Regions from separate parts of the Paenibacillus sp. P46E genome, predicted to be linked through region 1. Evidence: riboswitches for the same ligand, from Rfam matches in the RefSeq annotation. Region 1 holds a riboswitch; each other region holds the start of a gene.

What was found. Region 1 has a riboswitch for cyclic di-GMP ahead of A3849_RS32270 (anti-repressor SinI family protein). Riboswitches for the same ligand answer to the same signal wherever they lie in the genome.
Region 2: another riboswitch for cyclic di-GMP. It lies ahead of A3849_RS01375 (transglutaminase-like domain-containing protein); the one in region 1 lies ahead of A3849_RS32270 (anti-repressor SinI family protein).
Region 3: another riboswitch for cyclic di-GMP. It lies ahead of A3849_RS24495 (thiamine pyrophosphate-binding protein); the one in region 1 lies ahead of A3849_RS32270 (anti-repressor SinI family protein).

What each region holds. Positions count from the first base shown of each region.
Region 1 covers NZ_LVYZ01000002.1:309,673-314,033, forward strand. Annotated here, with positions in the region: gene sipW (signal peptidase I SipW) at 1-539, shown strand, start outside; gene A3849_RS02645 (TasA family protein) at 626-1,234, shown strand; gene A3849_RS02650 (helix-turn-helix domain-containing protein) at 1,494-1,826, shown strand; gene A3849_RS32270 (anti-repressor SinI family protein) at 1,922-2,077, opposite strand; cyclic di-GMP riboswitch class I at 2,106-2,199, opposite strand; gene A3849_RS02660 (2-oxoglutarate dehydrogenase E1 component) at 2,637-4,361, shown strand, end outside.
Region 2 covers NZ_LVYZ01000002.1:388-4,748, reverse strand. Annotated here, with positions in the region: gene A3849_RS01395 (glycosyltransferase family 39 protein) at 1-753, shown strand, start outside; gene A3849_RS01390 (glycosyltransferase family 2 protein) at 958-1,947, shown strand; gene A3849_RS01385 (GtrA family protein) at 1,937-2,341, shown strand; gene A3849_RS01380 (class D sortase) at 2,415-3,068, shown strand; cyclic di-GMP riboswitch class I at 3,192-3,273, shown strand; cyclic di-GMP riboswitch class I at 3,348-3,429, shown strand; gene A3849_RS01375 (transglutaminase-like domain-containing protein) at 3,443-4,252, shown strand.
Region 3 covers NZ_LVYZ01000066.1:6,445-10,805, forward strand. Annotated here, with positions in the region: gene A3849_RS24490 (methyl-accepting chemotaxis protein) at 1-401, shown strand, start outside; cyclic di-GMP riboswitch class I at 901-994, shown strand; gene A3849_RS24495 (thiamine pyrophosphate-binding protein) at 1,105-2,748, shown strand; gene A3849_RS24500 (carboxymuconolactone decarboxylase family protein) at 2,824-3,192, shown strand; gene A3849_RS24505 (hypothetical protein) at 3,413-3,763, shown strand; gene A3849_RS24510 (3-oxoacyl-[acyl-carrier-protein] synthase III C-terminal domain-containing protein) at 3,867-4,361, shown strand, end outside.

The DNA of each region.
Region 1 (4,361 bases):
TGCTTTTCGTGGTGCTGGCAGCAGCCGTTGTAGTGTCCAGGGCCTCGGGAGGCGAACCTACCCTTTTTGGATATGAGATCAAGTCGGTGCTTTCCGGTTCAATGGAGCCCGGTATTCAAACCGGATCCATCGTTGCCCTGAAACCCGGAGGAGACATGACCCGGTTCCATAAAGGCGATGTCATCACCTTTATGAGCGAGGATAATATTCTGATCACTCACCGAATTGTGGATGCTTCAGCAAAAACCGCTGCCGGCGAGGTCATCTATCATACCAAAGGCGATAACAACGACGCTGCGGATATGACACCCGTAAGTTCAGGGAATATTGTGGCCGAGTACACTGGAGTCACCATTCCTTATGTGGGATATGCCATGAATTTTGCCGCCTCCAAAGCCGGCAGTGTGGTCCTGATGATCGTTCCCGGACTTCTGCTCCTGCTCTATGCGCTCTACAGTTCATGGAAGGCTCTTACGGCGCTTGAGAAAAAAAACACCGTACTTCCGCAGGCACCTCCGGGCACTGACATACAGCCCTGATCCGATTGTCCGCTTCCGCCTACGAAACGGAAGATACAATATATACATTTATCATTCGCTTTACTAATCAGAGGAGGAATTAGAATATGGGAATCAAGAAAACATTGGGTTTGGGCATGGCATCGGCAGCACTCGGTTTGTCTTTGATTGGCGGAGGAACCTTCGCATATTTCAGCGACACTGCGACAAGCACGGCAACCTTCGCAGCAGGCACGCTGGATCTGAATTCTGATCCTTCTGTAATCGTGGATATCCCTAACCTGAAACCAGGTGATACTGTAACCAAGACCTTCAAGCTCAAAAATGACGGAACCCTGGACATCGGCTCAGTATTGCTGAAGACCACCACAGAGATTACAGATACGCTTGGCGACAACAACGGTGTCGATCTCAGCAAATTCATCAAGGTTAAATTCCTGAAGAATAATGATAAAGGAACCATTCTCACACCGGAGGTTGTCGTATACGAAACCACACTGGATGCTCTGAAGAACCAAACCCCTGATCTTGTAAACAATACCGGTCTGGATCAAATCTGGACAGAAGCTGACGGCATCAAAGCTCAGAGCAGCGACAGCTTTACAGTCAAGTTCGAATTCGTTGACAACGGTGAAACACAGAACTATTTCCAAAAGGATAAGCTGAAGCTGACTTGGAACTTCGAGGCCAAACAAGGCCCTAAAAAAGATTATTAATTCATAACGGATTGCATGCTGAAGCAGCCTACCCTGATTCCGGAGACGGAGCAGAATAGGCTGTTTTTCCTTTGTAACGATTGATTTTTGTCCATTTTACGGAAATTTGTTATACTGACAAGTGGAAACGGCTTCGCCGTCCTTATAAGGACGGTATCCGCTTCAGCGAGAAATATAAGGATAATTTATAGCGTAAAACAGATAAATTCTTATATTTTAACAATAAGTACGGAGGGGCGTTGTAATCGTGCCGGATAATATGGGAAGTCGTATCCACCAACTCCGTCTGGAAAAAGGCTGGTCCTTATCCGAATTAGCGGACAAGGCTGATGTGGCAAAATCATACTTAAGCAATGTAGAAAGAAATATCCAATCCAACCCCTCTATTCAATTCATTGAAAAAATCGCCGATGCGCTCCAGGTGTCTATCCACAGCCTGCTCTATGGCGAGCCCTCAGAGACTGACGAATCCGCACTAGATGGCGAATGGTTCCGTCTCGTTCAGGAAGCCATGGCCTCCGGTATAAGCAAACGGGAATTCAAAGAATTCCTCGATTATCAAAAATGGCGGCTGGAACAGAAAGATCAATAATCGGACGGTTGTCCTAAGGATCCAGCGATACAGAAAAGGGCACAGCGTCTGGCGCTGAGCCCTTTTCTGTATGTATTCCTGCAAAGTAAACGTCCCTACATCACCTGCAACGTTGTCTTTTCACTTAAAAACCGGCGGATTTCATCTGCACCGATGCCTGCTTTCTTCGCTGATATCAGCAAATAAACCCATTCTAGATCCAGATCACCCATCAGCAGTTCTCCGTCATTCCCCTGGTTGGACTTATCCAAGATATCTCCTCCTAGAATTTTTGCGTCCCCAGGCAGTCCGGCCGTCGTAGTAGTTGAAGCCTTTCTACATTAGACCCGAGACTTTGTGTCCCTGCCTTTCAGCAGGTTTACCCTTTACTGGATCCTTTACATGAAAGGATCTGGTTAGAAAACAATGAAACCGTTATCCGCAATAACATTATATAAGATCTTACACAAAAAGTGTGTCGATTTATGGAAATTATTTATGACAAGTAGTGCAAAAGAACAGTTTTTTTTGCTGGGATTTGTCCAATAGATATGACTTTAGAATCTGTTCATGATGCATTCGGGGACATTCTTGGGTAATTATTACCGGATCACCCTGTTCACATCCAGCTTCCGGTAACCAATATCCGTTTTTCATCATTTAAGGACTGAATCATGCCGCTTTGCGAACGGATTCCCCGAAAGTATGAATTGATTACACGCCTTGAAAGTAGCACAATAAGATGAGGAATGAAACCGCAACCATCGCAGCTCCACTGGGCGCCCAAGCCTCATGCGGCACGTGGAGTTCATCCGTTAGGAGGATGTATTCATGGCAGTTAAAGAGCCCTATAACGAATCCATTTGGAGTAAGTATCACGGCCCCAATCTGGGCTACATTCAAGAGAAATATGAGCAATTCGTTCATGATCCTTCATCCGTAGAACATCATTACCGCGATTTGTTTACCGTTTCCGGCCCTCCTCCGCTCGCTCCGGATGCCGTTCAGGCTCCGCAGCCGACCCTTTCGGGAGACACCGAGTGGCTGAGAAAGGCCGTACGAGCTTCCAAGCTAATCGCCAATATTCGTATATATGGCCATATGGCCGCCAATATCGATCCGCTGGAGCAGGTTAACAGCCCTATGGCCAAATGGCTGGATTACCAAACCTATGACTTGACCCGCGAGGACCTGATTGCTTTGCCTGCCTCGCTGATCTGGGAGAATGCGCCGCCGGATGTTCATACCGCATGGGATGCCGTTCACCGGATGCGCCAGGCCTATACGCAGACTATCGCCTATGAATTTGGACATGTGCATGACGAACAGGAGCTTCGCTGGCTGAACAGTCAGGCGGAGTCCACAAGCTCCCCCGCGCCGCTGAACAATACCGAGCGCAAGGAGCTGCTGAACCGCCTGATTCAGGTAGAGCAGTTCGAGACCTTCCTGCATAAGACCTTTGTCGGCCAGAAACGCTTCAGCCTGGAAGGCAATGATGCGCTGGTACCCATGCTGGACGAGATTGTCCGTGCCGCCGCACATGATGGTGCAGAGCATATCCTGATGGGTATGGCCCACCGCGGACGTCTGAATGTGCTGGCTCATATTCTCGGGAAACCCTATGATATTATTTTCTCGGAATTCCACCATTCTCCGAACAAGGAGCTTTTCCCTTCCGAAGGCTCCATGGGCATTAACTACGGCTGGACCGGCGATGTGAAATACCATTTGGGTGCTGACCGCGCCGTGCGCGAGGGCGAGACCGTCCGGACCCGCATTACACTGGCCAATAACCCGAGCCATCTGGAATTCGTTAATCCAGTCGTTGAAGGCTTTACACGTGCAGCTCAGGAAGACCGGAATTCCCCGGGTTTGCCGCAGCTCGACACGAACAAGGCCATGGCTGTGCTGATGCACGGGGATGCCGCTTTTCCAGGCGAAGGGATTGTTGCGGAAACGCTCAACATCGGTAAGCTCAAAGGGTACTCCAACGGCGGCACGGTGCATATTATCGTCAATAACCGGATCGGATTCACTACCGAAAGTGAAGATTCCCGTTCCACCCATTATGCCAGCGACCTTGCCAAAGGCTATGAAATCCCGGTGGTTCACGTCAATGCCGATGATCCTGAGGCCTGCATCTCGGCTGTCCGCTTGGCTAGCGCCTACCGCAATCAGTTCAAGAAGGATTTCGTGATCGATCTGATTGGATACCGCCGCCACGGCCATAATGAGATGGATGATCCTGAAACCACCCAGCCGATTGTGTATGGCAGAGTGCGTAACCATCCGACCGTCTACCGTGTCTATGCGGAACGACTGCAGCGGGAGAAGATCATCACAGCAGATGATGTGAACCAGATGAACCTTGATGCCGAAAAAGTGCTTCAGGAAGCCTTCGACCTGATGAAGGATGGCAAACGTAAGAACGGAGATGCCAAAACTTCCATACCGCTCGAAACGGAAGCAACCCCGCCGCTATCCACGGCGGTGCAGCTGGAGCAGCTGCAGCAGATCAACCGGGAGCTGCTGACGGTACCGGGCGGCTTCAAGGTC
Region 2 (4,361 bases), 310 kb from region 1:
GAATATAAAGCGGCGGGGCGCTTGCTGTCTGAGGGTAGAGTAGGGGACCAGGAGTTGAAAGCCGCCTGCCACACTGCTGTTGGGTCATTCTGGAAGAATACTATCATTACCCTGCTTAGCTGTCTGTTGTTCTTTGTAATTATTCCTGGCATCATCTATAGCCTGTCCTTTATCCCTGTACTGTCCGTCTCGGCGGATGGCTACACCTTCAAAGGCCTGATCCAAGCTCAGAAGAATATGTATGATTACCACAGCCAGCTTGTTGCCACCCATCCGTTCGCTTCTTCCTGGTGGGAGTGGCCATTCATGAAGCGGCCGGTATGGTTCTTCAGTGGGGGAGAAGGCCTGCCCGAAGGCCAGGTCAGCAGTATTGTCACGATGGGGAATCCGCTGATCTGGTGGACCGGAGTCTTTGCTATGCTGGCTGCGGTCTGGTTTACAGTGAAGCGCAAGGACAAGAACCTGTACATGATCTGGATCGGGTTCTTCTCGCAGTATGTACCGTGGATGCTGGTGCCGCGTGAGACATTCCTTTACCACTATTTTGCGATGGTTCCGTTCATGATTCTTGCCATTGTATATATCATGAAGCTGTTCGACAGCAAATACCCCGAAGCCCGCTACATGCGTTATGCCTATGTGGCCGGTGCCGCATTGCTCTTTGTATTGTTTTATCCCGTACTGTCTGGTATGCAGGTCAGTAAAGAGTATGTGGACGTTATGCTGCGCTGGTTCCCTTCCTGGGTATTCTAGTGGTCTAGCAATGTGTGTGAAGCAGCTTTATATCTTTTGATTAATATAGTAAATAACTAGGCATATGCTTCTATGGGCGGTGTTGTATGGAGCCGATCTGGAAGCATATGCTGACAAAACCTAGGTTTATGCTTCCGAAGCAAGTTTTGAACGAAGCGATTCGGATGGATGCATGGGCTCACAAAACTTTTAGGAGGAACAAAGGTGAAAGCCAGATATAGTGTAATTGTCCCCATGTTCAATGAGGAGGAAGTCATTCAGCATACGTATGAGCGTCTCAAAAAGGTAATGGACGGTTGCGGCGATTCCTACGAGCTGGTCTTCGTCAACGACGGAAGCCGGGACCGTACAGCCGAGATTATGCGCGGAGTCAGCCGTCAAGATGAGCATGTCAAGCTGATCGATTTCTCACGCAACTTTGGCCATCAGGTAGCGATCACGGCGGGGATGGATTATGCTGAAGGCGAGGCGGTCGTGGTTATTGATGCGGACCTCCAGGATCCGCCAGAGGTTATTTTGCAGATGATCGCGAAGTGGAAAGAGGGCTATGATGTTGTTTATGCCAAGCGGCTCAAACGCCACGGAGAGACTTTTTTCAAAAAAGCAACTGCGAAGATCTTCTATCGTTTGCTGAGCAGCATGACAAGTGTGGATATTCCTACAGATACAGGGGATTTTCGTTTGATTGACCGTAAAGTATGCGATGTGCTGCGCGGTCTGAAGGAGAAGAACCGTTATGTGCGAGGGCTGGTAAGCTGGGTGGGCTTCCGGCAGACCATGGTGGAATACGTCCGTGAAGAGCGTTTTGCCGGCGAAACCAAATACCCCCTGAAGAAAATGATCCGGTTTGCGCTCGACGGCATCACCTCCTTTTCCCATAAACCGCTGAAAATCGCCTCATATGTTGGCTTTTTTCTTTCCTTCTCCAGCTTCCTTTATTTATTCTTTGTTTTATTCCAAAGGGTTTTCACTTCTTGGACCGTCCCGGGCTGGGCTTCTATCGTTGGCGTCAACCTGCTGTTTAACGGTATTGTGCTCATGCTGCTTGGTGTAATTGGCGAATATATCGGGCGGATTTATGATGAGTCCAAGGATAGACCGCTGTATATCGTGCGCGAGACTAAGGGCTATGGTGACATAGATAGGGATGTAGAGCGCGCGGACATGCGGAAGGAAAGCGATTATGTTAAATAAAAAAATGAATGCAGGCTTTGTCCAGTTTTTGAAATTCAATGCCGTAGGCCTGCTGAATACATTGATTGATTTCGCTGTATTTACCCTGTTGCATTCGCTTGGTATGGTAAATACACCGGCACAGATTATTTCATACAGCACCGGTACAGCCAACAGTTTTATATGGAATAAAAAAGTGACTTTTAAGGACCACAACCGCGGGAGTCAGAACGGCTTTGACCGGATGCAACTGGTTAGGTTTATTGTACTTAACCTCGTGGTGCTGGGCATTTCGGTGCTGCTTATGCATTTGCTGACAGACCGCTTCGGTCTTCAGGTGCTGATTGCCAAAGTGCTGGTTACCGGTGTAACCGTGATTATCAATTTTTTCGGAAGCCGGAAATGGGTATTTTGAAAAGTCTACTTCAAATGTGGGGACAGTCCTTTCTGCCAGGGGCTGCACAAACTAACTTACGGAGGTGATGTTCATGCGCAAGTTCTCTTATCTTATTATTCTTGCCGGGATTCTGATTATGCTGTACCCCAAAGCTAACGAGTGGTACAACGATTGGCAGCAGCAGAAGCTGCTGGAAGAAGCTGAACAGGCATTTAGTGAAAGTGCGCCTTCAACGTCTCCGCCGTCCGATCTGAGCAAGCAGTACGCCGAAGTCACCCAGCTTCTTGCAGAGGAATCCTCTGGGGATCAGGCGGAGGCGACGGAACCCCCATCCCCTGAAATCCGGTTGGGTGGGAAGATCACAGGCATCATCCAGATCGATAAAATCAATCTGAAGCTCCCTATCCTGGAGGGCGCCACCAAAGCCAATATGAAACATGCTGCCGCTCATATGCAAGAGACTGCTGCAATTGGGCAGGTTGGTAATGCTGCGATTGCAGCACACAGATCAAGAACGGCCGGCCGGCTTTTTAACAGATTGAATGAAGTTGCGATCGGCGATAGCATATCCGTACAGACAAGTGGGCATGATTACCGCTATGTAGTATACGATATCTCGATTGTTGAACCTACGGATGTTTCCGTCTTGAATGGCCGGGGTGATGACAAAATACTCACACTAATTACTTGTGATCCATTGGTTAATCCAACCCATCGGCTGATTATCCACGCTAAGTTGTCCTAATTTCGACAAGCAGGGGCTCGAAAATCCGGTATTGTAAAAATTTTATCAATAAATAATGGGAATCTAGTGATTTAGATCTTGTATATAGAGATGAATATGGTAGTATATAACTATAAAAGCTAAGCACGATAACGGCAAACCTATCGAAAGGTAGGGACGCAAAGCTAAAGGGCCTTCCCTCAATGGATGGCAGCCAGCTACCGAATGAAGAGGCTTTTTTTGTTTAGTCTTAATATGAATCTAGTAGATCACTTTTAGAAGTGAGAACAGATAAAGCTTATACGATAACGGCAAACCTATCGAAAGGTAGGGACGCAAAGCTAAAGGGCCTTCCCTCAATGGATGGCAGCCAGCTACCGAAAGGGGTTTTATCCATGAAAAAGATCTATCTTATGTTATTGACACTGTTTGTAGTCGTCACTTCCGTCCAAGTAGGCTCGGCAGAAGCTGCCAGCACGGAAACAGGCTGGTTAAATACATCACAGCTGAACCAAGGTGTAATCGCAGTATCTTATGACGTACCGAAGGACAAACGTATTAAGCTGATGATCACCAAGGACAATAACAGCTACACTTACAATCTATATGCATCGAAGCCAACTGAAACTTTTCCATTGCAGCAAGGTAATGGCTCTTACAAGGTTTCGGTTTTGGAGAACACTACCGGCAACAAATACAAAGTTGTTTCTTCAGAAACAGTAGATCTGAGCCTGGACAATGCTAACGCCGTATATTTGAGCTCTGTACAGAATGTGAAGTGGAGTTCTTCCGATAAATCAGTTCTCAAAGCCGCCCAGTTGACAGAGGGCTTGACCACCGACGAACAAAAGGTGAAAGCAATCTACGACTTCATCGTTTCCAATGTGAAATATGACTATACTCTGGCCTCTACGGTTACGACAGATTATATTCCGAACAATGATAATACACTCATCACCAAAAAAGGTATTTGCTACGATTATGCCTCATTGTTCGCAACCATGCTTCGCAGTCAAGGTATACCTGCTAAGCTGGTAATGGGGAACACGAGCTATGTGACTTCCTACCACGCTTGGAATGAAGTTTTGATTAACGGCAAGTGGGTAACTATTGATACTACAGTCGATGCTGGACTGGGCAAGAGTAACCAGGCTACAGGATTGATTAAAGTAGCAAGCAAATACTCAGCAGCTAAGTTCTACTAATATAAGTAGAAGTGACATGAATATAAGCTCGACTTGAAGATAACTCACTTAAAAATTAAGTGGGTTATCTTTCTTTTTTAAAAGGGTTGCTTTTTCATATGACAATAGG
Region 3 (4,361 bases), on a different contig from region 1:
CCACCAAAGAAGTATTCAGTCTGGTGCGCAGTATTGAGAATGATATCAAGCAAGCGATTGAGAATATTGCCATCAATGAGGAAGTTGTCCAAGTGCAAAATGATATGATCATTGAAACCGCAAATATTTTCGCCCAGATTGTGCAAAGCGTTCAATATATAACCGAACAAATTGCCGCTTTCTCTTCTGAGAGTGACCTCATGCTGGAGAGCGCATTGAAAATCTCTGGAGCAATCGAAAACATTTCTGCTATTACAGAAGAAACTGCGGCGGGAACCCAAGAGGTATCCGCAGCAATGAACGAACAAATAAATGCCCTGCACTCTGTTGCAGAAGAAACAGATAAAATGACTCAAGCAGTATTTCAACTCCAGAAAACGATCCATATCTTCAAATTTTAATCCCCTTTTTCTTAGACCGATTCATATGAAGCGGTCTTTTTTTGTTCACAAAATAATCAATGTTATTTTCAGCAAATTCAGTTTTTTGGCAGCAGCAAGAACCGTTATTTCTTTTGCACTTCTCTCCGCTATTTTTAATGAAAAAAATAAAATGTATGCAATGGGATTGAAAGGGTGTTTTGAACATTAGTCTTATTAACCCAGATATAAAATGAGTACACCTGATTACTCCAATGTAATCCTCCATTTCCATACATAGGGATAGTTCAATATACCTGATATATTTCCGTTTCAATATTTCTTCACAATTTGTATTATTAAGACTTTTTTGCACTAGATTATTTTTTGGATTCGCCCTGTTTTACAACTCAACCGGACATCTTCTTACAATTGACATTGTTCGTTAATTTCGTCATAAACTGAGCTTTTCAGCACAAATATATTGACAAGAGAGGAGTTAGAAATATATTGTAAAGTAAAAATATGCATTATTTTCAATACATCATAACGGCAAAATTCTCCGAAAGGGAATGACGCAAAGCCATGGATCTACAGTCTCATTTTTATGGGACCAAGACAGCCAGGTTGCTGAACAACCGAAGGTCTGGGAAACCCCCGTTCTTAACGGTTATTCATTGCAGCCGACCTGTACTCTCGTGAGTGCAGGTTTTCTATTGTTGGCTAAATAAAAAACATTGGGTGGGTGGATTATCTGAAAACGGTCGCAGATTATATGGCTGAGGCACTACGAAACCTCGGCGTAACACATTCCTTTGGCATAATCGGCAAGTCTATTTGTCCCGTAGTTCTAAAAATGGTAGATTACGGGATTGAATTTATTCCTGGCAGACATGAGTCCAGTTCCGGGTTCGAAGCAGCAGGTTATGCTCTCAAAACCGGCAGGCTGGGTGTAGCTTTTGGGACCTCGGGGCCAGGCGGAACCAATCTTCTTACTGCTGCAGCGCATGCAAAAGCGAACAACCTGCCTGTACTATTCATTACAGGGCATCAATCTATCAAGGAACTGGGAATTCCACAGTGCCAGGATTCTTCGTCATATCTGGCTGACCTGGCAGACATGTTCAGACCGGCTACACTCTTCAGTAAACTGGTGGAGCGAGGCGATCATTTCAGCACCTTATTTAACCATGCTATTTCCATCGCTCTGGGCGGGCAGCGTGGTCCGGTCCATTTATGTATACCGTTTGATGTGCAGACGGAAATGCTGGAAGAATGCCGGATAGTGATTCCAGAGCGTGAACATCTCGTAAGCACTGCTAATTTCGAACGTGTAATTTCAGCAATTAATACCTCTAGCAATCCTCTTATTATTGCCGGCAAAGGGGTTAACCGTTCTATTGCACACCAAGAGCTTATTCAGCTGGCTGAAACTTTTAACATCCCTGTTGTTACCTCACCGGGAGGAAAAGGTGCGATCCCTTGGGATCACCCGTTATACCATGGACCAATCGGTGTTGGCGGCTGCAAGCACGGTGATGATTTATTGAACCGCAGTGATCTGTTCATTGTGCTTGGATCACGTCTGAGTGACATGACGATCTGCAATCTAAAGGCTGAAAATCACCCTAAAACACTTATCCAATTTGATGTTGACCCTACCTTCGTAGGAAAAATTTTATCTTCACAGACCATCTCTATAGGCGGCGATTTACGCGATAATTTGTCTTTTTATCTAAAGAATATAGATACTGCCGCTATAAAAAAACACATAACAGAAACCGATGTTGATTATGCGGAAGAGTTGCCTGTTCTCTCCAAGCTGTCACTAGCTTCGGTTATGAGTACCCTAAGCGATTTGATTCCTTACAACAACACCGTTTTTGTGGATGACGGCAGCCATGGCTTCAACGCTGTAAAATGGTACAACGTGAAAAAACCGGGCAGTTTTGTCTTTGATGCCTATTTTGCCTGCATGGGCAATTCCATTGGCATGGCCATTGGCGCTAAGGTCGCTTCTCCTGAAGAAACTATTTTCTGCATAACCGGGGATGGCTGCTTCATGATGCTTGGTGCTGAAATCAATACTGCAGTCTGCAAGAATATTCCGGTAATCTTTATCGTAGTGAACAACATGCAGCTGGATATGGCACTTAAGGGAATGGAGAAAACCACAGGCAGAATTGACGGTACAATCTTCGAGGTACCTATGGATGCCGTGAAATTCGCTGAGTCGCTCGGAGCCACGGGCTATAGATGCGAAACTACTGAGCAATTCAACAATGCTGTACAAGCTGCAGTCGCGTCAAACCGTGTAGCTGTCATTGAGCTGTTGACGGACCGTGACGAAGTGCCTCCAACGGCCCATAGGACGTTGAATCTCAACTAAGTTCATAGCAGCGGTAAGAATCAAGCTTACTATGGCCGATTCCTTGCCGCTCATCAAAATTCAGGAGGCATCTCTGTGGAAAACACCAGTAACAGCGGTCTAAAGCATTTTACCAACCTATCCGGCGACTACGGTGCCAAGGCACTGGCTCCAATTAAAGAGCATTTCCCCGAACTGGCCGAGTACATCATGGGCAACGCTTACGGGGATATTTTTCAGCGCACAACGATTGGTTCTGATTGGAAAGAAATTGCTGTTATTTCTTCTTTGATTACTATGGGGCAATTTGAACAGCTCGGAGTCCATTATGTGATGGCGCTCCGCGTCGGAATAACTGTGGACCAGATCAAGGGAATCTTACTCCACCTGGTGCCTTGTATCGGTGCTCCAAGAGTCATTTCAGCCTTTAATGTGCTGCTTGCAACGCTTGAGGAAATCCAATAAATTCTTCTTCAACAATTTTATACACAATTCGACTTTTTTCTTGCTTATTTGAGAAATATATGATTATATTAGAGGGAAAATATCCCAAAACTATAGTTTTCGTGTCGAATCAAAGCGTAAAACCAAAAGTTATTTGGATATATTCTATGACTGAACGACAACGTACAGTCGACATTTCCGTTAATCGTTTCACACATTTAATTTTGGGAGAGATGAGCACATGGGTAAATTTATTTTGAAAACCGATTCTGTTAACAAGGTCATTAATATTGAATTAGAAGGCACTTTCTCCAATGAGGATGGTCTCAAATCGATTCAAGCTTATCAGCAGACCGTTAACCCGATCACACCTTCAGAATACGCACTGCAGATTGACTGCAGAAAACTAAATGTTACTGCTCCTGATGTTGTGCCTCTGCTGGAAGGCTGCTTCATCATGTTCAAAGCTGATGGTTTTGAAAAAGTAAGCCTGACCCTTGAAAATAACCCTATCCTTAAAATGCAACTCGCACGTCTCGGCCGTAAAGCTGGACTTGATAACCTGGAGATTGTTTCAACTGTTCAATCTTAAGTATTGTTTCAAGACTCACCAGCCTGAATGATGGTTGTGAAGCAAGTTTTGTACAAAACTTGAGGGCGGGAAGAATCGCTCATTAACTTTTAGGAGGATTACCATGGCCGGGATACGGATTAAGGACATTGATATCTATCATCCAAGCAAAAAGATTGGCAACGACTTTTTCATACAACATTTTGACGAAAAAGGTATTGATATCCGTGGCCTCCTGGCTACTCTTGGCCGTGATAACCGCTATAGCATCGACAGCAATGAAGAGAATTCTCTGACCATGGCTTTTGAGGCGGCAAGCAACGTACTGGACAAGACCGGGCTTACCGGGGCTGACATCGACCTGATTGCCTATGCCAGTCAGACTCCTGAATACATCTTCCCGACGAACTCACTCATGATTCACCGATTAATCGGTGGGGCTTCCCACACCATTTGCATCGACAGTAATGCCAACTGTGCAGGTATGACTGCCTCGGTGGAACAGGTAAGCCGCCAAATGATCGCCAATCCAAGAATCCGCCGCGCACTGGTAATCGGTTCAGACCACGTTGCTCCGCATGCGGATAAAAACGATCCTGTCTATTTTGCCAACTTTGGT